4 regions of the Streptomyces sp. NPDC003327 genome follow, and region 1 is predicted to be linked to each of the others. Evidence: riboswitches for the same ligand, from Rfam matches in the RefSeq annotation. Region 1 holds a riboswitch; each other region holds the start of a gene.
What was found. A riboswitch is a leader RNA that binds a small molecule or an ion and turns the genes downstream of it on or off. The one in region 1 is predicted to bind cobalamin.
Positions count from the first base shown of each region.

Region 2: linked by a shared signal. The riboswitch ahead of ACWDVG_RS28660 (ABC transporter substrate-binding protein) and the one ahead of ACWDVG_RS07425 (ribonucleoside-diphosphate reductase subunit alpha) in region 1 are both predicted to bind cobalamin.
Region 3: linked by a shared signal. The riboswitch ahead of ACWDVG_RS21980 (energy-coupling factor ABC transporter permease) and the one ahead of ACWDVG_RS07425 (ribonucleoside-diphosphate reductase subunit alpha) in region 1 are both predicted to bind cobalamin.
Region 4: linked by a shared signal. The riboswitch ahead of ACWDVG_RS01725 (cobalamin biosynthesis protein) and the one ahead of ACWDVG_RS07425 (ribonucleoside-diphosphate reductase subunit alpha) in region 1 are both predicted to bind cobalamin.

Region 1 covers NZ_JBSFSA010000006.1:16,287-21,892, forward strand. Annotated here, with positions in the region: gene ACWDVG_RS07420 (ribonucleotide-diphosphate reductase subunit beta) at 1-79, opposite strand, end outside; gene ACWDVG_RS07425 (ribonucleoside-diphosphate reductase subunit alpha) at 133-2,511, opposite strand; cobalamin riboswitch at 2,650-2,778, opposite strand; gene mctP (monocarboxylate uptake permease MctP) at 2,843-4,468, opposite strand; gene ACWDVG_RS07435 (DUF3311 domain-containing protein) at 4,465-4,743, opposite strand; gene ACWDVG_RS07440 (GntR family transcriptional regulator) at 4,908-5,606, opposite strand, start outside.
Region 2 covers NZ_JBSFSA010000056.1:17,914-23,519, forward strand. Annotated here, with positions in the region: gene ACWDVG_RS28640 (DEAD/DEAH box helicase) at 1-55, opposite strand, end outside; gene ACWDVG_RS28645 (cold-shock protein) at 315-518, opposite strand; gene ACWDVG_RS28650 (ABC transporter ATP-binding protein) at 742-1,548, opposite strand; gene ACWDVG_RS28655 (FecCD family ABC transporter permease) at 1,626-2,732, opposite strand; gene ACWDVG_RS28660 (ABC transporter substrate-binding protein) at 2,729-3,745, opposite strand; cobalamin riboswitch at 3,924-4,048, opposite strand; gene ACWDVG_RS28665 (SRPBCC family protein) at 4,201-4,734, opposite strand; gene ACWDVG_RS28670 (STAS domain-containing protein) at 4,930-5,313, opposite strand; gene ACWDVG_RS28675 (helix-turn-helix transcriptional regulator) at 5,446-5,606, shown strand, end outside.
Region 3 covers NZ_JBSFSA010000031.1:7,233-12,838, forward strand. Annotated here, with positions in the region: gene ACWDVG_RS21955 (PP2C family protein-serine/threonine phosphatase) at 1-637, opposite strand, end outside; gene ACWDVG_RS21960 (MarR family winged helix-turn-helix transcriptional regulator) at 781-1,263, shown strand; gene dhaK (dihydroxyacetone kinase subunit DhaK) at 1,562-2,554, shown strand; gene dhaL (dihydroxyacetone kinase subunit DhaL) at 2,686-3,351, shown strand; gene ACWDVG_RS21975 (PTS-dependent dihydroxyacetone kinase phosphotransferase subunit DhaM) at 3,348-3,758, shown strand; cobalamin riboswitch at 3,866-4,073, shown strand; gene ACWDVG_RS21980 (energy-coupling factor ABC transporter permease) at 4,103-4,798, shown strand; gene ACWDVG_RS21985 (energy-coupling factor ABC transporter substrate-binding protein) at 4,798-5,262, shown strand; gene cbiQ (cobalt ECF transporter T component CbiQ) at 5,267-5,606, shown strand, end outside.
Region 4 covers NZ_JBSFSA010000002.1:9,952-15,557, forward strand. Annotated here, with positions in the region: gene ACWDVG_RS01710 (alpha/beta hydrolase) at 1-865, opposite strand, end outside; gene ACWDVG_RS01715 (anion permease) at 1,257-2,525, shown strand; gene ACWDVG_RS01720 (hypothetical protein) at 2,538-2,759, shown strand; cobalamin riboswitch at 2,887-3,031, shown strand; gene ACWDVG_RS01725 (cobalamin biosynthesis protein) at 3,065-4,039, shown strand; gene ACWDVG_RS01730 (cobyric acid synthase) at 4,036-5,544, shown strand.

The sequences.
Region 1 (5,606 bases):
AGTGGAGGTCGACCTCCTCCACCGTCCACGTGTTCTTGATCGCGTCCCGGTAGCGCTCGTAGAAGTCCGGGTAGCGCATCGGACGCAGGGTCAGTTCGAACCCCGGGTCGAGGAGGTTCTTGGTCTCGGTGCTCACTGGCAGGCCTCGCAGGACTCGGGGTTCTCAAGGGAGCAGGCGACGGCGTCGGGGTCGGCGGCCTGCTGGGCGGGGACGGGCACGGGGACCGTGGCGGCGCGGGCCGCGCGGGCGATCCGGGTCGCCGGGCGCGAGCGCAGGTAGTACGTCGTCTTCAGGCCCTGCTTCCAGGCGTACGCGTACATCGACGACAGCTTGCCGATCGTCGGCGTCTCCAGGAACAGGTTCAGGGACTGCGACTGGTCGAGGAACGGGGTGCGCGCCGCCGCCATGTCGATCAGGCCGCGCTGCGGGATCTCCCACGCCGTCCGGTACAGCTCCCGCACCTCGGCCGGGACCCAGGTGAAGTCCGCCACCGAGCCGTTGGAGTCGCGCAGCGCCTCCCGGGTCTGCGCGTCCCAGACGCCGAGCCGCTTCAGCTCGTCCACCAGGTACGAGTTGACCTGGAGGAACTCGCCGGAGAGCGTCTCGCGCTTGAACAGGTTGGAGACCTGCGGCTCGATGCACTCGTACACGCCCGCGATCGAGGCGATCGTCGCCGTCGGGGCGATGGCGAGCAGCAGGCTGTTGCGCATGCCGACGGCGGCGATCCGCTCGCGCAGCGCGGCCCAGCGCTCGGGCCAGTTCAGCTCGACGTCGTAGTGGTCGGGGTGCAGCACGCCCCGGGCGGTGCGCGTCTTCTCCCAGGCGGGCAGCGGCCCGTTGCGCTCGGCGAGGTCGGCGGAGGCCTCGTACGCGGCGAGCATGATCCGCTCGGCGATCCGGGTCGACAGGGCGCGCGCCTCGGCCGAGTCGAACGGCAGCCTCAGCCGGAAGAAGACGTCCTGGAGGCCCATCGCGCCCAGACCGACCGGCCGCCAGCGGGCGTTGGAGCGGCCGGCCTGCTCGGTCGGGTAGAAGTTGATGTCGACGACCCGGTCGAGGAAGGTGACGGCGGTCCGGACGGTCTCGTCGAGCCGCTGCCAGTCGATGTCGCCGGTGGCGGTGTCGACGAAGGCACCGAGGTTGACCGAGCCCAGGTTGCACACGGCGGTCTCGCCGTCGTCCGTGACCTCCAGGATCTCCGTGCAGAGGTTGGAGGAGTGGACGGTGTGACCGGGCTCCGCCGTCTGGTTGGCCGTGCGGTTCGAGGCGTCCTTGAAGGTCATCCAGCCGTTGCCGGTCTGGGCCAGGGTCCGCATCATCCGGCCGTACAGGTCCCGGGCCGGCATCGTCCGGCGGGCCAGGCCAGCGGCCTCGGCGGCGCGGTAGGCGGCGTCGAACTCCTCGCCCCACAGGTCGACGAGCTCGGGCACGTCGGCGGGGGAGAACAGCGACCACTCGGCGTCGGCGTTGACCCGGCGCATGAACTCGTCCGGGACCCAGTGCGCCAGGTTGAGGTTGTGGGTGCGCCGCTGGTCCTCGCCCGTGTTGTCGCGCAGCTCCAGGAACTCCTCGATGTCCGCGTGCCAGGTCTCCAGGTAGACGGCGGCCGCGCCCTTGCGGCGGCCGCCCTGGTTCACGGCGGCGACGGAGGCGTCGAGCGTCTTCAGGAACGGCACGATGCCGTTGGAGTGGCCGTTGGTGCCGCGGATCAGCGAACCGCGCGAGCGGATCCGGGAGTAGGACAGGCCGATGCCGCCCGCGTGCTTCGACAGGCGCGCCACCTGGTGGTAGCGGTCGTAGATCGAGTCCAGCTCGTCCAGCGGGGAGTCGAGCAGGTAGCAGGAGGACATCTGCGGGTGGCGGGTGCCCGAGTTGAAGAGCGTGGGGGAGGAGGGCAGGTAGTCGAGCCGGCTCATCAGGCCGTACAGCGCCGTCACCTCCTCCAGGGCCCGCGCGCTGTCGTCCTCCGAGAGACCGGCGGCGACGCGCAGCATGAAGTGCTGCGGGGTCTCGATCACCTTCCGGGTGATCGGGTGGCGCAGCAGGTAGCGCGAGTAGAGGGTGCGCAGTCCGAAGTAGCCGAAGCGGTCGTCGGCGGCCGGGTCGATCGTGGCGTCGAGCCGCTCGGCGTGCCGGACGACGAAGTCGGCGGTGCGGTCGGCGATCAGGCCCTCGCGGTGGCCGACGGCGACGGAGGCGGAGAAGGAGACGGCGCCCTGACCTGCCGCCTCCTCGGCGATGGTGAGGGTGAGGAGCCGGGCGGCGAGCCGGGAGTAGGCGGGGTCCTCGGCGATCAGGCCCGCGGCGGCCTCGGTGGCCAGCTCGCGCAGCTCCGCCGCGTCCGAGGCGGAACTGCGGCCGCGCAGGGCGGCGGCGGCGACCTTGCCGGGGTCGGTGTCGGGGAGATCGGCGGTGAGGTCGGTCAGGGTCCGCAGCAGCGCGGTCCCGGGGCCGTCGCTCTCGATCGCGGTGGCCTCGGCTGCTGCCGGATCGGCGGGCGCGATGGTCACGTGGGGGGCTCTCCCTCGCTCGGCTCGGGGCCGCTGCGGGAGGGAGGCGGGCAGGCGGGCGGGCCGTGGTGCACGGCGGTGCCCGCGTCCACCGGCCCACTCCGCGAGGCCCGGACGTCTGTGGCACCCGGAACGGACGGACCGGGTGCGCCGTCGGCAGGTCCTCGGACTCACTGCGTACGAAAGCGTACGAAGCACACCGTTGCGGGACAGTTCCGGATTCGCGCCGGATTCCCCTGCGTCGACAGCGAGGACGAGCATACATGTGGGGGGCGCCGATCTCGGCACCCCCCACATGTTGTGTCCACGCCCGGCCCGCGGCGCGGCGCGGTCAGTGCGTGTCGGCGCCGATCTTCGGCAGCTCGGTGCTGACCCCGGCGTCACCGGCGTCCGCCGTGTAGTCGGCGGGGGAGGTCTCGTCGACGCCCTCGGGGGCCTTGACGGCCTTGAGGACGAAGGTCAGGACGACCGTGACGAGGACGTTGAGCACGAAGGCGGTGAGACCGATGTAGCCGATCTCGCCGATGCCCGGGATCTCGGCCGAGGAGCCGCCGAAGTGCTTCTGGGTCGGGCTGGCCACGCCGTACGCGGCGGCCGTTCCGTAGATCATGCCGACGGCCCAGCCGGCGAGCAGCGCCCAGCGGTGGAACCAGCGGGTGAAGAGACCGCCGACGAGGGCCGGGAAGGTCTGCAGGATCCAGATGCCGCCGAGCAGCTGGAAGTTGATGGCGACCGTCTTGTCCATGGTGAGGACGAAGGCGAGGGCGCCGACCTTCACCAGGAGCGAGACCAGCTTGGAGACCTTGGTCTCCTGGGCCGGGGTGGCGTCCTTCCTGATGAAGTCCTTGTAGATGTTGCGGGTGAAGAGGTTGGCCGCGGCGATCGACATGATCGCGGCCGGGACGAGGGCGCCGATGCCGATGGCGGCGAAGGCGACGCCCGCGAACCAGTCCGGGAACATGGTCTCGAACAGCTGCGGGATGGCGAGCTGGCCATTCTTCACCTGGATGCCCGCGGCGATGGCCATGAACCCGAGGATCGCGAGGAGCCCGAGCATCAGCGAGTACAGCGGCAGGATCGTGGTGTTGCGGCGGATCACCTCGCGGCTCCTGGAGGACAGGGTGGCCGTGATGGAGTGCGGGTACATGAAGAGCGCGAGCGCGGAGCCGAGCGCCAGCGTCGCGTACGTCCACTGGCTCGCCTCGCCGGGCACCATCGCGCCGCGCGGCTTGCCGGTGGCCTCGTTGGTCTGGGCGAACGCCTCGCCCGCCCGGGAGAAGATCTCGTCGAAGCCGCCGAGCTTGATCGGGATGTAGATGATCGCCACCGCGATGACGATGTAGATCAGCGTGTCCTTGACGAAGGCGATGAGCGCGGGGGCGCGCAGGCCGGAGGAGTACGTGTAGGCCGCGAGGACGCCGAAGGCGATCAGCAGCGGCAGGTCCTTGATGAACCAGTGGGTGTTCTCGCCGCCGCCGACGCCCATCACGTCCAGGACGGCCTGGATGCCGACGAGCTGGAGCGCGATGTAGGGCATGGTGGCGAGGATGCCGGTGAGGGCGACCGCCAGCGACAGGCCCTTGGAGCCGAAGCGGCCCCGGACGAAGTCGGAGGTGGTGACGTACCCGTGCTTGTGCGAGACCGACCACAGGCGCGGCAGGAAGGTGAAGATCAGCGGGTAGACGAGGATCGTGTACGGCACGGCGAAGAAGCCGGCCGCGCCCGCCGCGTAGACGGCCGCCGGGACGGCGACGAAGGTGTACGCGGTGTAGAGGTCGCCGCCGAGCAGGAACCAGGTCACCCAGGTGCCGAACGAACGGCCGCCGAGGCCCCATTCGTCGAGGCTGTGCTCGTTCTCGGCCTTGCGCCAGCGCGAGGCGAGGAAGCCCATGACCGTGACGGCCAGGAAGAAGAAGATGAAGACGGCGAGTGCGACGCCGTTCACGCCGTCCTTCATCGGGCGTCACCGCCCTTGCGGGCGCGCTGGTCGAGCTGCCACAGCTTGTACGCGACCATCGTCAGCGCGGTGGAGATGACGACCCAGAGCATCTGGTACCAGTAGAAGAAGGGAATGCCCGCGAAAAGCGGTTCGACCTTCGCGTAGGAACTCACCCAGAGCATCGCGACGAACGGGGCGAAGAGGCAGAGCGCGATCACGAACCGTATCGGGGTGATCGTGGGCTGCTTTCCTCCTGTCGCTTCTCGTGGCGATTCTTGTGCCGATTCAGACATGGCGGATCCGTCCCCTCGGTGATCACCTCGTAATGCGGAGGAAATCTAGGGGACGGTTCCGCTCTATGGAACCCCCGTCCGGATATCGGACGGCGCGTGTGGTCTTTTGTCGGTGAATGGCGGAGCGGGGTCGGGGCGTTGGATCGACCTGGCCGTCGGGGTGCTCAGCCGTTGGGCCGCTGCAGGCGCGCCACGAACTTGTACCGGTCGCCGCGGTAGACGGACCGCACCCATTCGACCGGCTCGCCCTGGGCGTCCAGCGAGTGACGGGAGAGCATGAGCATCGGCAGGCCCACGTCCGTACCGAGCAGCCCGGCCTCGCGCGGGGTGGCGAGGGAGGTCTCGATGGTCTCCTCGGCCTCCGCGAGGTGGACGTCGTACACCTCGGCGAGCGCCGTGTAGAGGGAGGTGTACTTCACCAGCGAACGGCGCAGCGCGGGGAAGCGCTTGGCCGACAGGTGGGTGGTCTCGATCGCCATCGGCTCGCCGCTGGCGAGGCGCAGCCGCTCGATCCGCAGGACGCGTCCGCCGGTGGTGATGTCGAGCAGTCCCGCGAGGGTGTCGTCGGCGGTGACGTAGCCGATGTCGAGGAGCTGCGAGGTCGGCTCCAGCCCCTGGGCCCGCATGTCCTCGGTGTACGAGGTGAGTTGGAGGGCCTGCGAGACCTTGGGCTTCGCCACGAAGGTGCCCTTGCCCTGGATCCGCTCCAGTCGGCCCTCGACGACCAGCTCCTGGAGCGCCTGGCGCACGGTGGTGCGCGAGGTGTCGAACTCGGCGGCGAGGGTCCGCTCCGGGGGCACCGGGGTGCCGGGCGGCAGGGTCTCCGTCATGTCGAGGAGGTGGCGCTTCAGCCGGTAGTACTT
Region 2 (5,606 bases), on a different contig from region 1:
CGGTCAGCGTGCGCAGCACCGCGTCGGGCAGCCCCATCGCGGCGAAGCCCTGCATCACGGCGGAGCCCTCCGTCGCGGCGAAGTCCTCCGTCGCGGGGAGCGCGGGAGCACCGGACGACGCGTCCGGGCGGTCGGAGCGGTCCGAGTCGTCCTGGGCGTCCGCGGCGCCGGGGAGGTCGGAGCGGTCCGTGTGACCGGAGTGGTCGGAGCGGGTCATGAGAGGGCGGCCTTCCTCGGCGGGGCTGCGGTACGACGGCGACGGCCGACGCCCCCGCCCTGGGGGCGGGGGCGTCGGCCGCGACGGACGTGCGACGTCAGGCGGGAAGGATGTTCTCCGCCTGCGGGCCCTTCTGGCCCTGCGTGACGTCGAAGGTCACCTTCTGGCCCTCCTGCAGCTCACGGAAGCCGGAGGTCGCGATGTTGGAGTAGTGGGCGAAGACGTCCGGGCCGCCACCCTCCTGCTCGATGAAGCCGAAGCCCTTTTCCGAGTTGAACCACTTCACGGTGCCGGTAGCCATACCAAAATCTCCTTCGGGGCAGTGCCCGGACCGCACACCGTGTGCGCTCCGGCGTCGCCGCGATGATTGCCCCGTCCGGAAAACACCGAAAAAACAAAAAGTGCCCGGCAACGTCACGTCGCCCGAGCACTTGAAGTCTATGGGAACCACAACTGCAACTCCTTCGACTGTACCGTGCCGACGCGCTGCACGAAAGCGCACTCGCACTCCGGGCGCGTCGTCGTCACGCGGCGGGGCCCGGGGCGGGGTGCAGAGTGCCGAGGAATCGCACGTGGGGACGCCCGTCGGGGCCGGGCCTGGTCACGGCGGCACGGACTCCGTAGACGTCGGCGATCAGCTCCTCGGTGAGCACCTCGTGGGGTTCGCCCGCGGCCACCACCCGGCCCTCCTTCAGGACGACGAGCCGTGCGCAGTGGAGGGCGGCGAGGTTGAGGTCGTGCAGGGCGACGACGGTGGTCAGCCGCAGGCCGGCGATCAGGGACAGGAGTTCCAACTGGTGCTGGATGTCGAGGTGGTTGGTGGGCTCGTCGAGGAGCAGCTCGCGCGGTTCCTGTGCGAGGGCGCGGGCGATCTGGACGCGCTGGCGTTCGCCGCCGGAGAGCGTGCGCCAGTTCCGGTGGGCCCGGTCGGTCAGTCCGGTGCGCGCGAGGGCGGAGCGGACGGCGGCCGCGTCGGCCGCGGAGGGCCCCGACCAGGCGCGGCGGTGGGGGACGCGGCCGAGCCGGACGATGTCGGCGACGGTGAGGTCGACCTGCGTGTCGGCGTGCTGCTCGACGGTGGCGAGCCGCTGGGCGACCGCGCGGCGCGGGATCGTACGCATCGGGTCGCCGTCGAGGGTCACGACGCCGGTGTCCGGGGCGGAGACCCCGGCCAGGAGGCGCAGCAGCGTGGACTTGCCCGAGCCGTTGGGGCCGAGGAGACCGGTGACGGTGCCCGGCCGGGGGGCGAGGCTCACGCCGTCGAGGACGAGGGCGCCCCCCGCCGTACGGGAGACGCGCTCGGCGCGCAGCCCGACCCCCGGTCCGGCCACGGGCCCGTGCGAGGGTCCGGCCACGGGGCCTTCCGGCGGCGCCCCGGGTGCCGTGCCGTGGGGTGCGGGGGTCGCGGTCACGGGGTGCTCCCGGTGCCCCCGGCGCTGCGGGTGCGGTAGAGGACGAGGACGAACGCCGGTACGCCGACGAGGGAGGTCACCACGCCCACCGGGACCTCCTGGGGGTCGAGGACCGTACGCGCGAGGGTGTCCGCCCAGACGAGGAAGACGGCTCCGGCGAGGGCGGTCACGGGCAGCAGCCGGGTGTGGCCGGGGCCGACGAGGGCGCGGACGGCGTGCGGCAGGACGAGCCCAACGAAGCCGATGGCTCCCGCGGAGGAGACCAGGGCGGCGGTGAGCAGGGCGGTGACGGAGAGCAGGACGAGGCGGGTCCTGGCCACGGAGACGCCGAGCGCGGCCGCCGCCTCCTCGCCGAAGGCGAAGGCGTCCAGGGTCCTCGCGCAGCCGCCGCAGACCAGCACGGCCGCGGCCAGCACCGCCCCGCACACGGCCACGTCGGTCCAGTCGGCCCCGGCGAGCGAACCGAGCAGCCAGAAGAGCACCCCCCGGGTGGTCTCCGCGTCGGCGGCCGTCATCACGACGAAGGAGGTGAGGGCGGAGAACAGCTGCATGGCCGCGACGCCGGCGAGGACGACCCGGTCCGCCGACCCGCCGAGGGTGTGGCTGAGCAGCAGGACGAGGGCGAAGGAGCAGACCGCCCCGGCGAAGGCGCCTCCGGTGACCGAGACGACTCCCCCGCCGACGCCGAGGACGACGACGGCGACCGCGCCGGTCGAGGCCCCGGAGGAGACGCCGAGGACGAACGGGTCGGCGAGCGGGTTGCGCAGCAGGGACTGCAGCACCACCCCGCAGACGGCAAGCCCCGCGCCGCACACGGCCGCGAGGAGGGTGCGGGGCAGGCGGAGGTTCCAGACGATGCCGTCCCGGATCGGGGAGAGGCCGGAGACGTCCCCGCCCAGGTGGGCGGCGACCGTGGACCAGACGTCGCCGACCCGGATGTCCGCGGGGCCGAAGGTGATCGCCCCCGCGACGGAGGCGCAGAGGAGCACGACCCCGCCGAGGACGCCGAGCCCGAGGCCGACCCCGCGCGGGCCGGGGCCGGGGCGGCGATCGGGCTCGGGGCCAGGGCCAGGGCCGGAGTCGGGGCCGAGCGTGGTGGTCACGCGCCGAGCCCGTACGAGCGCAGCGCGGCCGCCACCTTCTCGATGCCCTCGACGGTGCGGAGGGTCGGGTTGAGGGCCTGGCCGCTGAGGAGCACGTACCGCTTGTTCCGTACCGCCGTCATGTTCCGGGTGACGGGGTGGGACTCCAGGAACGCGATCTTCTTCGCGGCGCTCTCGCCCGACTGCGCCCTGCGCGTGAGGTCGCCGATGACGAGGACGTCCGGGTCCCGGTCCGCGACGGTCTCCCAGTTGATCCGGGGCCACTCCTCGCGGGTGTCGTCGAAGACGTTCCTGATGCCGAGGGCCCCCGTGACGATGCCCGGCGCACCGCAGCAGCCGGCCATGTAGGGCGCCTCGGCGTCGGAGAACCAGTACAGGACGGACGCGTTGCCGAAGTCGGCGCCCGCCGTGGCCTTCGCGACGCGGGCCCTGAGCTGGGCGACGAGCCGCTCACCGCGCTCCGGGACGCCGAACACCCGGGCCAGGTCGCGGATTTCGCCGTACACCGTCTCCATGGTGAGCGGGCGGGTGCGGACGCCGTCGCCGTCGCCGCTGTTGTCCTTGCCGACGCAGTCGGTGGGCGAGAGGTAGGTGGGGACGCCGAGTTTCTCGAACTGCTCGCGGGGCGCCACCCCGCCCTTGCCGAGGGTGTAGAGGAAGGAGGCGGTGGCGAAGTCGGGCTCGGTGTCGAGGACCTTCTCGAAGGACGGGTAGCGGTCGGCGAGCCGGGGAACTCCGGCGTTCGCCTTTTCCAGGCCCTTCAGGACGGGGTCGGTCCAGGTGGCCGTGCCGACCATGCGGTCCGCGAGGCCGAGCGAGAGCAGGATCTCCGCCGACCCCTGGTCGAGGGCGACGGCCCGCTGCGGCGCACGGTCGATCCGCACGCGCTGCCCGCAGTTGTCGAGGGTGACGGGGTATCCGGAGGCCGCGGGCCCCTCGGCCCGGTGGTCCGGTGCCGGTGAGGCTCCCCCTCCCCCGCATCCGGTGGCGAGCAGGACTCCGGTGAGGAGCAGCGCCGCGGTCCGGGCCCGGCCACGGCGGCCACGAGCACGGGCAGGGGGAAGGAAGGGGGCACGGGTCGTGCGGGAGGGGTGTGCGAGCGGCACGGAGCGTCCTCTGCGTCCACGGCTCATACGCGGAGCCTGTCGTACGGTGCTCCCCGGACGACGAGACGACGCCGGGGCCGCCAGCAGGTCTTCGGACTCGGGGTCGTCCGGACGAAGCGCCTTCCCGGGTCCGTCGTGCCCCCAGTGGCCGATGCTCCGCCCGTCACCCTCACCGCTGCGCGTCAGTTCCGGATTCCCACCGGATTCCCTGACCCGTGTGCGGACCGCGGCTCTCGCAGCGGTCCGTACAGAGGTACGACTGGCCCGGGCAAGTTACCACAGGGCCATGCCCCTTCCGCCGGTCGGCCCGGGCGCCGCGGAGCAGCGCGGCGAGGGACGAGGGGGTGTCTCAGGCGGGTGTTTCAGGCGGGTGTCTCCGCCAGCTGCCTGATGCCGTCGAGCGTGGCCTCCATTCCGGCGCGCAGTTCCTTGACCCGGTAGGCGACGATCTCGTCCCGCCGCTCGGGGGCGCGTTCGATCGCCAGCGTGAGGCCGCTGCGGCCCGGTCCGACGCGGACCGTGTGGCTCAGGAGCACTCCGTCGCCGTCCTCCCGCAGGTCGAAGCGCCAGGAGGCGAGGGCCCGCGCGGGGTCGGTGTTCGGTTCGCCGAAGCGGCCGTCGGCGTCCACGACCGCCCAGGCGAAGGTCCGCGGTTCGTCCAGCTCCACGACCCGGGAGACGGTGCGCCACTCGCCGACCAGGGAGTGCCGGTTGAAACCCTCGAAGCAGGCGCCGACGGCGGGCTCCCGCGCGCTGTCGAGCCAGGCGACCCGCTGGAGTTCGGGGCTCAGCCGGGCGGGCAGCCCGATGTCGGTCACGAGTTCCCAGAGCCGCTGCCACCCTGCCCGTACGAGCGTCTCGCACCGCACTTCCGGCGCGCCGGTGATGTCGTCCATGCCGTCCCCTCCGTCGGTGGCACCGCCCCGCACGGCGCGGCGTCCGGTTCGGCACGCTAGTCGGCCGGGGCGCCCCAACGCGCCTGCGCACGCTTTGAGATGGATCACAGCGTGGGCCTTTTGCGCGTGGGCCGTTTGCGCGTGGGCCGTCGGGAGTGGAGGAGCGACCCCGCTCTCGTCGCGACGCGCGAGGGCTTAAGCGGGGAGGGGAGGGGGGTAGCCGAAGAGGCTGCCCGTACCGGTGATGTCCAGGAGACGGGCGACCCGGCCGCCGGCCGCGACGATCGTGACGGGCCGGTGCTCGGCGAGGGCCTCGTGGCGGACGCGGAGCAGGACGTTGAGGCCGGTGGAGTCGCAGAAGGTGACCTCGGACATGTCGAGTGCGAGCCCGGCGCCGTCCTCGCACTCGGCGAGGGCGTGCACGAGGGCCGTGTCCAGGTCGGCGGCCCGGTCGAGGTCGATGTCCCCGGAGAGGCGGACGACGGTCGTCCCGGGCGTACTGAGGACGTGGATGCCTGTCGGGCAGGGGTCCGGGACCTGCGGTGGCGTGGGCGCCTGCGGGTTCGGGAGCACTGTCACGACTCCTCCTCGACGGGCGGTGCTGGGCATGGGGGACACCCCGATCCGGGTCTCCCCGGAGGGGCATATGCGTCAGTATTTACCTGAAAAACACTTCGCATAGGGCGCCGAAAACCCGGGAACACCGCCTTCATGGGAATCGGTGGAGACGGTCAGGGGTGGACGTTCCTCACGAACCATGCCCGGGTCCTGCTGGCGATCGCCCGCGACCCGGACATACGCCTGCGCGAGGTCGCGGCGCAGTGCGGCATCACCGAGCGCACGGTGCAGGCCATCGTGGCCGATCTCGTACG
Region 3 (5,606 bases), on a different contig from region 1:
GGGCCGCCTCTATCCCCTCCCCCATGCCGTTGGTGACGTACAGCACCAGACGGTCGGCGCTGGCCGACCAGTCGAAGTTGTCACCGAAGATCGCGTACGCCGGCTCCAGCTGGGCTCCGAGGTCGTACTCGGGGCGCGAGCAGGAACGGCCGGGCAACAGCTGCCACTGCATCTCCGCTGCCAGCGTGAGCCGGTCCTTGCGCCTCGCCTGGAGGTAGAGGTCGGTGTCGCGCTCGGCCACCACCACCTCGTGCCCCAGCACGTCCGCGATCGCCGCGAGTTCGGTCTCCCACCTCCCCGCGGTCTCGCCGTCGGGGAAGGTCATCGACAGCACCCCGAGCCGGTCCCCCCGCACGCTGACCGGCAGGTGCAGACGGGTTCGGCCGCCGTCGGCGCTCTCCCGGTACGGCGCCTGCGAGCCGAAGGCGCGGCCGGCCGGACTGTTGTGCACCGACACCGGCTCCAGCGTGTGCGGCAGCACCGACACCGGCTGAAGCACCGTCAGGCCGTAGTCGGCCATGAACAGCTCCACGTCCCGCGCGCCGTACCGGTCGACCAGCACCGCGCGAACCGCATCGAGCAACTCGTGGGGAGCCGCTGTCCGCAGAGCGCGTTCAGCGGCCACAAATCTTTCCATAAGGGATAACACCCATCTTTCTCCGCAGAGACTCGCCTCTCGACCACGAGCCAGGCCTCAAACGGGACACAACGATCCCACGGGCATGTCTGACCCGTACGTACGCCTAGTACGCTGACAGGCACCCCAGTGCCTGCGAGAGTGTGACCGTGACTGCCTTCCGCCGCCCCGAGCCCGACGAGGTCGCGCGTGTGACCACGACGGCATCAGAGCTCCTGGAAGTCGTGTGGGGCCGGGCCTCGACCGCGCCCACCTCCGCGTCCCAGCTCCGTGCGCTGTACATCCTCGAGCACCACGAGGGCATCAACCTGCGCACCCTCGCCGAAGGCATGGCGTCCTCGGCGCCGTCCACCAGCCGCCTCTGCGACCGACTGCACGCGGCGGGTTTCATCGAGCGCGTGGCGAGCGCGGAGGACAGGCGCGAGGTGCGCCTGCGCCTGAGCAGCCACGGCCGCGCCTTTCTCGCCGACCTGCGGGCCCGCCGGGAGACGGAGCTGCAGAAGGTGCTGGAGGACATGCCCGCCACCAAGCGCGTCGCGCTCCTGGAGGGACTGGAAGCCTTCTGCTCCACCGCGGCGGCGCAGATACACGGCGAACCCCTGGACGCCGACAGCTGGACAGCCTGAACGGCGCCAGCACCCGGAGCGATCCCCGCCCACCGGAGCATTCCTGGTCCTTCCCCGTGCGTCCGACCTGGATACTTTGTTGCCTCACGGCCATAGTTGTCAAACGACAACCATCTCGTGGATGGCTCTCATCTCGGCCCTCCTACCCCCGATCGCCCGCCGTGAGCCGATGGGGCCCGGCCACCTCCCCCGCCCCTTCCGACCTGTACCCGCGTGCGGTCGTGCGCCGATAATGGCCTGGTGGCGCGCGTGCGCGACGATCGATCCGCCTGACTGCTCCTCTCACCAGGAGGTATCCGTGAGGATGCTGATCAATGTTCCCGAGACGGTCGTCGCCGACGCCCTGCGCGGCATGGCCGCCGCGCACCCCGGGCTCACCGTGGACGTCGAACGGCGGGTCGTGGTCCGGCGGGACGCGCCGGTGGCCGGAAAGGTGGCGCTTGTCTCCGGGGGCGGATCGGGGCACGAGCCGCTGCACGGCGGGTTCGTCGGGCCCGGGATGCTGGCGGCGGCCTGTCCCGGCGAGGTGTTCACCTCGCCCGTACCGGACCAGATGGTGCGGGCCGCGGCCGCGGTCGACAGCGGCGCCGGGGTGCTGTTCGTCGTCAAGAACTACACCGGTGACGTGCTGAACTTCGAGATGGCGGCGGAGCTCGCGGAGGACGAGGGCATCCAGGTCGCCCGGGTCCTCGTCGACGACGACGTGGCCGTGGTGGACAGCCTCTCCACGGCGGGGCGGCGTGGCACCGGGGCGACGCTCTTCGTGGAGAAGATCGCCGGAGCCGCCGCCGAGGAGGGCGCGCCGCTGGAGCGCGTCGAGGCGATCGCCCGCCGGGTCAACGAGCGGTCCCGCTCCTTCGGTGTCGCGCTGAGCGCCTGCACCACGCCCGCGAAGGGCTCTCCGACCTTCGACCTGCCGCCCGGGGAACTGGAGTTGGGGATCGGCATCCACGGCGAGCCGGGGCGCGAGCGGCGGCCGATGATGACCTCGGGCGAGATCGCGGACGTCGCCGTGGACGCCGTCCTCGACGACCTGCGGCCGTCCGGGCCGGTCCTCGCGCTGGTGAACGGGATGGGCGGCACCCCGCTGCTCGAACTGTACGGGTTCACGGCGGAGGTGACGCGGGTGCTGGGCGAGCGCGGGGTGCCGGTCGCGCGCACACTCGTCGGCAACTACGTGACCTCCCTGGACAGGGCGGGCTGCTCGGTCACCCTGTGCGAGGCGGACGAGGAGCTGCTGCGGCTCTGGGACGCGCCCGTGGAGACGCCCGCGCTGCGCTGGGGTCGGTGACCGCGGCGCGAGGGGGCGCAGGTGGCGACGGTGCCCGAGTCGGTGCCGATGTCGGTGCCGATGTCGGTGTCGGTGTCGGTGTCGGTGTCGGTGTCGGTGAGCAGTGCAGTCGGACGGGAGAGGGCGAGCGGATGACGGAGACCTACGGCGCGGAGTTCCTGGTGCGCTGGCTGACCACGGCGGCGGCCGGCGTCGACCGCGAGGCGGACCGGCTCACGGAGCTGGACTCGGCGATCGGCGACGCCGACCACGGTGCCAATCTTCGGCGCGGCTTCGCGGCCCTGACCGAGATCCTGGCGAAGGAACCGCCGGGCACCCCGGGGGCGGTGCTCGTGGCCGCCGGGAGGCAGTTGATCTCCACGGTGGGCGGGGCGTCGGGACCGCTGTACGGGACGCTGCTGCGCCGCGCCGGGAAGACGCTGGGCGAGGACGCCCGGGTCACGCGGGAGCAGCTCGCCGCGGCGCTGGACGCCGGGGTGTCCGCCGTTTCGCAACTGGGCGGTGCGCGGGTCGGTGACAAGACGATGCTGGACGCGCTCGTGCCGGGGGTGGCGGGGCTGCGGGAGTCCTTCGCCGCGGGGCGGGCGGCGGCCGCGGAGGGCGCCGTGGGGACCGTACCGCTGCGGGCCCGCAAGGGCAGGGCGAGTTATCTCGGCGAGCGTTCGGTGGGGCACCAGGATCCGGGGGCGGCCTCCTCGGCGCTGCTCCTGGCCGCCCTGGAGGAGGCCGCGCGGGCCGAGGCCGTATCAGCCGAGGCGGCGGACGGCGGCGTGGCGGGCGCGGAGGGCTCGGCGTGAGCGCCGCGCCGCGGGTCGGCATCGTCCTGGTCTCGCACAGCGCCGCGGTCGCCGCTTCGGTGGCGGTGCTGGCCCGCGGGCTCGCGGGTGGCGGGGAGACGGCCCGGGTCATGCCCGCGGGCGGGCTCCCGGACGGGGGCCTGGGGACGAGCGCGGAGCTGATCGCGGAGGCGGTGAGGGCCGCAGACGAGGGCGCAGGGGTGGCGCTCCTGGTCGATCTGGGCAGTGCGGTGCTGACCGTCAAGGCGCTGCTCGCGGAGGGCGACGAGCTGCCCGAGGGCGCCCGGCTCGTCGACGCGCCGTTCGTGGAAGGAGCCGTCGCCGCGCTGGTGACGGCGAGCGCGGGCGGTGACCTCGACGCGGTGGCGGCCGCGGCTTCGGAGGCGTACGCGTACCGGAAGGCATGAGCCCCCGTCGGCGGCCGGGGCGTGCTGCGGCGACACCGTCGGGCCGCCCCGGGCGACCGCGCCGCGTGAGTGACGGAACGCACGGAGTGGCGACCGTGTTGTGATGCACCTGGTCAACGCACTAGGGTCATGCCGCCTTGGTGTTCGGGAAACCGGTGCAGTACCGGTGCGGCCCTCGCCACTGTGATCGGGAGGTCCGGCTCCGTCCCTCAGGGGAAGCCACTGCTCCGCCGCGGGAGACCGCTGCGGGGTGGGAAGGCGGAGTCGGGCGGCATGACCGTCAGCCAGGAGACCGGCCAAGGTGCGTTGTCCATCCACGAGGTGCTGGAGAGGGTCTCCCAACCATGCATATAGCCGAGGGGTATCTGCCCCCTGTGCACGCCGCCGCCTGGAGCGTCGCGGCCGCGCCGTTCGTCGTCCACGGGGTCCGCGCGCTGACCCGTGAAGTCCGCTCGAACCCCGAGTCCACCCTGCTGCTCGGCGCCTCCGGCGCCTTCACCTTCGTCCTGTCCGCGCTCAAGCTGCCCTCGGTGACGGGAAGTTGTTCCCATCCGACGGGGACGGGGCTGGGCGCGATCCTGTTCCGGCCGCCGATCATGGCGGTACTCGGTACGATCACGCTCCTCTTCCAGGCGCTGCTGCTGGCCCACGGCGGTCTGACGACGCTGGGCGCCAACGCCTTCTCGATGGCGATCGTCGGGCCCTGGGCGGGGTACGGGACGTACGCCCTGCTGCGCCGGACCGGCGCGCCGCTGATGGTGAGCGTGTTCTTCGGCGCGTTCGTCGCCGACCTCTCGACGTACTGCGTGACCAGTGTGCAGCTGGCGCTCGCGTTCCCGGACCCGGGCAGCGGCGTCCTCGGCGCGCTCGCCAAGTTCGGCGGCATCTTCGCGCTCACGCAGATTCCGCTGGCCGTGAGCGAGGGCCTGCTCACGGTGCTCGTGATGCGGCTGCTCACGCAGTCCAGCAAGGGTGACCTGATCCGGCTGGGCGTGCTCTCCCGGCCGGCCGCCGCGCAGCGCGAGGGGGCGACGGCGTGATGAGCCGGAACGCGAAGATCAACAGTCTGCTGCTGCTCGTCGTGGCGGCGCTGGCGGTCCTGCCGCTGGCCCTCGGCCTCGGCGACCACAAGGAGGAGCCCTTCGCGGGCGCGGACGGGGAGGCGGAGTCCGCGATCACGGAGCTCCAGCCCGACTACGAGCCCTGGTTCAGCCCGCTGTACGAGCCGCCGTCCGGCGAGATCGAGTCGGCGCTGTTCTCGCTCCAGGCGGCACTGGGCGCCGGTGTCCTCGCGTACTACTTCGGGCTGCGGCGCGGCCGGAGGCAGGGCGAGGCGCGCGCGGCGGAGAAGGCGGAGCGGGGGGAGAGGTCGGAGCAGGCGCAGGGCACGCAGGACGCGGAGAAGGCGGAGGAGCCCGCGCCCGGCACCGCTGCGGCCCTCGCGGACGGGTCCCGCGCCGACGGGCCCCGCCCGAACGGGTCCCTCGCGCGGCGCGGCGACTAGCGCCGTGCTGCCGATCGACGCGGCGGCGCACCGCAGTCGCTGGCGCCGCCGCCATCCCGCCGAGAAGGCGCTGCTCGGCTTCGGGCTGACCCTGTGCGCCGTCTGTCTTCCGCCCTGGCCGGGCGCGGTGCTCGTCGCCGCGGTCACGCTGGCCGTGCTCCTCGGTCCGGCGGGCGTGCCGGGCCGGGGGCTGTGGCGGGCCTTCCGCATCCCGCTCGGGTTCTGCGTGACGGGCGCGGTGCCGCTGCTCTTCGAGGTCGGCGGCGACCGGGGGCTCGTGGCCCTCGCCGCCGACGGGCCGGTGCACGCGGGCGAGCTGCTGCTGCGGACCGCGTCGGCCTCGC
Region 4 (5,606 bases), on a different contig from region 1:
GGACGGCGAGCGGTACGAGGGGGGCGGGGACGCGGCGGGCCGCGGCGAGGTTGCGGAGGGTGGCCTCCCAGTCGAGGACCGGGGAGTCGAGGACGAGGCCGCGGATCCGGTCCCGTACGCCCGACTCGGCGGCGGCGCGCAGGGCCATGGCGGCGCCGGTCCCCCAGCCGTGCAGGACGACGTGGGCGGCGCCGCGCCGGACGGCGTAGCGGATGGCGGCGTCGACGTCGCGCCACTCGGAGTCGCCGAGCTGGGCGAGGCCGTCGGGGCTCGGCGGGGCGCCCTCGTCGCCGCGGTAGGCCGGGACGAGGACCGGGACGCGGCGGCGGGCGTAGAAGAGGCCGAGGTTGAGCGCGTGCTCGCGGGTGGCGCCGAGGCCGTGCAGGGCGATCACCCAGGTGGGGCGGGGCCCGGAGACCAGCCAGGCGGGCAGGGGGCCCAGCTCGCCGGGAATCTCCAGGTCCTCGTGCGGGAGGCCGAGGGCGGTGGTGGGGGTGCCGAGGTGGAGCTGGGGGGTGAGCCGGACGCGGGCGCCGGGGCCGGGGGCGCCGAGCTCGACGCGTTCCAGGCGGCGGACGACGGTGTCGGCGGTGTGCGGGACCCGGTCGAGGACGGGGCCGAGGACGGCGTGCAGGCCGGGCGCCTCCATCCCGTACGTACCGGGGCGCAGGGAGGCGAGGCTGCGGGTGAGGGTGATCCGTTCGGGGCCCGTGGCGTGCACGGTGAGCCGTGGTTCTCCCGGGAAGGGGCGGCCGGACGAGGCCCTGAGGGCGACGTCGCTGGCGTACCGGCCGGCCGCGACCGCGGCCGCGCCGACACCGAGCAGGGTGGTGACGGCCGCTGCCGTCGCTGTAGCCGGGCGCACGCTCCCAGTGTCGGCAGGGCGGGGGCGGGCTGCCACCGGACGGGGCCGATCGGATCGGAGGAGGGCCGTCCGCCCCGGACCGTCCGCTGCGGGGCGGCCACTCCGGGGAGTGACAAGGGTCTCCTCGCGGGGTCCCCCGGACGGCTGGTCCGTCCAGGGAGCGGACCGGGCGGGCGGACGGTAACCCCGCGGGGGCGGCATGTGCCCGGGGATCGCCGGGATTACCCGGGGTTGGGGGTGTTCGCATGGTGGACAACCGGCCCGCCGAAGCGCGAAGCGGAATGTCTTGACACCGGTTCGGGACACCATGCCGCCCGGCCCAGTTCACCTTCCGTTCACCCAGGTTGCTTACGTTCGACGAGCCACTGACGTCAAACGATTGCCTGGGTAAATGGAACACATCACGCTGCTGCTCGCCATTGTGGTCGTGACAGCTCTCGTGTTCGATTTCACGAACGGTTTCCACGACACCGCCAACGCGATGGCCACGACCATCTCGACCGGTGCGCTCAAGCCGAAGACGGCGGTGGCCATGTCCGCCGTGCTGAACCTCGTCGGCGCCTTCCTCTCCGTGGAGGTCGCCAAGACGATCTCCAAGGGACTCGTCAACGAAGAGGGCATCCAGCCAGAAGTCATCCTCGCCGCACTCGTCGGCGCCATCCTCTGGAACCTCGTGACCTGGCTGGTCGGACTGCCGTCCAGCTCCTCCCACGCCCTGATGGGCGGCCTCATCGGCGCGACCGTGGCCTCGATCGGCGTCAGCGGCGTCAACGGCGGTGTCGTCGTCACCAAGGTCCTCATCCCGGCGGTCGCCGCCCCGATCGTCGCCGGCGCGGCCGCGATGCTCGCCTCCCGCCTCACGTACCGCCTCGACCGGAACGTGAACGCCAAGACGTCGGAGAAGGGCTACCGGGCCGGCCAGATCGCCTCCGCCGGTCTCGTCTCGCTCGCCCACGGCACCAACGACGCCCAGAAGACCATGGGCATCATCACCCTCGCCCTGGTCGCAGGCGGCGCCATCGCCCCCGGCTCGAACCCGCCCCTGTGGGTCATCGTCTCCGCCGGCCTGGCGATCGCGCTCGGCACCTACCTCGGCGGCTGGCGCATCATCCGCACCATGGGCAAGGGCCTCACCGACCTCCAGCCGCAGCAGGGCTTCGCCGCGCAGACCAGCGCCGCCACGGTCATCCTGGCCTCCTCGCACCTGGGCTACTCCCTCTCGACCACGCACGTCTGCTCCGGCGGCGTCATGGGCGCGGGCCTCGGCCGCAAGGGCGGAGTCGTCCGCTGGTCGACCGCCACCCGCATGTTCGTCGCGTGGGGCCTGACCCTGCCGGCCGCCGGCCTCGTCGGCGCGGGCGCCGAGTTCGTCGCCCGCCAGGGCGACTGGGGCGTCTACACGGTCGCGGCCTTCCTCGTCGCCTCCTGCGTGGCCATCTGGCTGATCTCCCGCCGCCAGGTGGTCGACCACACCAACGTCAACGACGTCGAGTCCGGCGACGACGAGCCCGCGGGCGTCGTGACCACCGCCATCGCGGCCGTCACCCCGCCGCCGGCCGGCACCGTCGCCGCCGTCGCGGACGAGGACCTCAAGACCACCATCCCGGCGCCGGCTCCCACGGACCCGGCCGCTCCCCCGGCCCCCGCCGCAGCGGTGTAAGGAACGAACGACATGAAGATCGACTGGGCAGCTCTCGGCTCCGTCTTCGGAGTCAGCCTCGTGGCGACCGTCGCCCTCGTGGGCCTCTTCACCCTCGGCATCATCGGCCTCGGCAAGCAGGAGGAGGCCGCCGCCCAGGGCGGCTCCGCCGCCCTGGCCCGCACCGGCGCCTACGCCTGCTTCACCCTGTGCGCGGCGGCCGTGGCCTACGGCATCTACCTGATCGTCGCCTGACGGCCCCCGGGCCGACAGTCCGCACGTGACCGGCGGGGCGGTCCGCACCTCAGGGTGCGGGCCGCCCCGTCGCCGTGTCTGTGGCGCTCCGCACAGTGACCCCCCGCAGGTCAAGGTGAGTTGACGGTTGTTCTCGGCGCGTGGTGGACTGCCGGGGCCATTACGGCGGCAAGGAAGAGGAAGTCCGGTGCGATTCCGGCGCGGTCCCGCCACTGTGACCGGCCCCCGCCAGGGGTCCGGGAGCCAGGAACTCTCGCCGCCGGTCACGTCGATCCAGGGCGCGGACCCTGAGTGAGGACAAGCGCATGCCCGGCCGCAGCCGCAGCGTTTCGAGAGCCACCGGTGTCTTCGCGTACGGAGCGGCCGCCGGCCTCGCCGTCGACCTGCTCCTCGGCGACCCCCGCCGCGGCCACCCCGTCGCCGCCTTCGGCCGCGCCGCCGGCGCCGTCGAACAGGCCATCTGGCGCGACCACCGGGGCCGGGGCGCCCTCCACACCGCCGTCTGCGCCGGTACGACCGTCGCCGCGGGCGCCCTCGCCGCCCGCGCCGTACGGAGCAGCCGCCTCGCCTCCACCGCCCTGACCGCCGCCTCCGTGTGGGCCGTCGTCGGCGGTACGACCCTGGGCCGGGAGGCCCGCGCCGTCGGCGGGGCGCTCGCCGCCGGCGACCTGGAGGTGGCCCGGGAACGGCTGCCCCACCTGTGCGGGCGCGACCCGCACTCCCTCGACGGCCCCGCGATGGCCCGGGCCGTCGTCGAATCGGTCGCCGAGAACACCTCCGACGCCGTCGTCGGCGCCCTCTTCTGGGGGGCCGTCGCGGGCGTGCCGGGGCTCGTCGGCTTCCGGGCCGTCAACACCCTCGACGCCATGGTCGGGCACAGGTCGCCCCGCCACCGCCGCTTCGGCTGGGCCTCCGCCCGCCTCGACGACGTGGCCGGCTGGCCCGGCGCCCGGCTGACCGCCGTGCTCGCCGCGGCGGCCGGGGGGAACCCGCGCGGGGCCGTGCGGGCCTGGCGGGCCGACGCGGCCCGGCACCCCAGCCCCAACGCGGGACCCGTCGAGGCCTCCTTCGCGGGGGCGCTCGGCGTACGGCTCGGGGGGACCCTCTCGTACGGCGGCCGGGTCGAGCACCGGCCCGTCCTCAACGGGGAGGGGCGGCCCGTCGAGGTCGCCGACATCGAACGGGCGGTCCGGCTCTCCCGCCGGGTCACCGGACTGACCCTGGCCGCCTGCGTGGGCGGCCGGCTGATCGCGGACGCACTGAAGCGGAGGACCAAGTGAGGGGTGGGGGGCTGCTCGTCGCCGGCACCACGTCGGACGCGGGCAAGAGCGTCGTGACGGCCGGGATCTGCCGCTGGCTGGTCCGCAAGGGCCTGAAGGTGGCGCCGTTCAAGGGACAGAACATGTCCCTCAACTCCTTCGTCACTCGCGAGGGCGCCGAGATCGGCCGCGCCCAGGCCATGCAGGCGCAGGCCGCGCGGGTGGAACCGACCGCGCTGATGAACCCGGTCCTGCTGAAGCCGGGCAGCGACCGGTCGAGCCAGGTCGTCCTGATGGGCAAGCCGGTCGGCGAGCTGAGCGCCCGCGGCTACCACGGCGGGCGGCAGCAGGAGCTGTTTGAGCCGGTCCTGGCCTGCCTGGAGGAGCTGCGGGCCACGCACGACGCCGTCATCTGCGAGGGCGCCGGCAGCCCGGCCGAGATCAACCTGCGGCGCACCGACATCGTGAACATGGGGATCGCGCGGGCCGCGCGGCTGCCCGTGGTCGTCGTCGGGGACATCGACCGGGGCGGGGTCTTCGCCCAGTTCTTCGGCACGACGGCGCTCCTCGGCCCCGAGGACCAGTCGCTGGTGGCGGGCTACCTCGTCAACAAGTTCCGCGGTGACGTGACCCTCCTCGAACCGGGCCTCGACATGCTGCACGGGCTGACCGGGCGCCGGACGCTCGGCGTGCTGCCGTACGCGCACGGCCTCGGCATCGACGAGGAGGACGGCCTGCGGGTCTCCCTGCGCGGCGCCGTCCGCGAGTCGGTCGTCGCGCCGCCGGTCGGCGAGGACGTGCTGCGGGTCGCCGTCTGCGCCGTACCGCTGATGTCGAACTTCACCGACGTGGACGCGCTGGCCGCCGAGCCGGGCGTCGTCGTCCGGTTCGTGGACCGGGCCGAGGAACTCGTCGACGCGGACCTCGTCGTCGTCCCCGGCACCCGCGGGACGGTGAAGGCGCTGGCCTGGCTGCGGGAGCGGGGGCTCGCCGACGCGCTCGTCCGGCGCGCCGCCGAGGGGCGGCCGGTGCTCGGCGTCTGCGGCGGCTTCCAGGTCCTCGGCGAGCACATCGAGGACGAGGTCGAGTCGCGGGCGGGCGCCGTCGACGGGCTCGGGCTGCTGCCCGTGCGCGTCCGGTTCGCCCGCGAGAAGACCCTCGCGCGGCCGGTGGGCGAGGCGCTCGGCGAGCGGGTCGAGGGGTACGAGATCCACCACGGCGTCGCCACCGTCGACGGCGGGGAGCCGTTCCTCGACGGGTGCCGGGTCGGCGCCGTCTGGGGCACGCACTGGCACGGCTCCCTGGAGAGCGACGGATTCCGCCGGGCGTTCCTGCGGGAGGTCGCGGCGGCGGCGGGGCGGCGGTTCGTGCCGGCGCCGGACACGTCGTTCGGGACCCTGCGCGAGGAGCAGCTGGACCGGCTCGGCGACCTGATCGAGGAGCACGCCGACACGGGCGCGCTGCTGCGGCTGATCGAGGAGGGCGCGCCGGCGGGGCTGCCGTTCGTCCCGCCGGGTGCGCCGTGAGCACGGGCCGGGGCCCGGGGCGCCGCACGGCCGCCGCCCACCTCCCGCTGATCTTTTCCGCG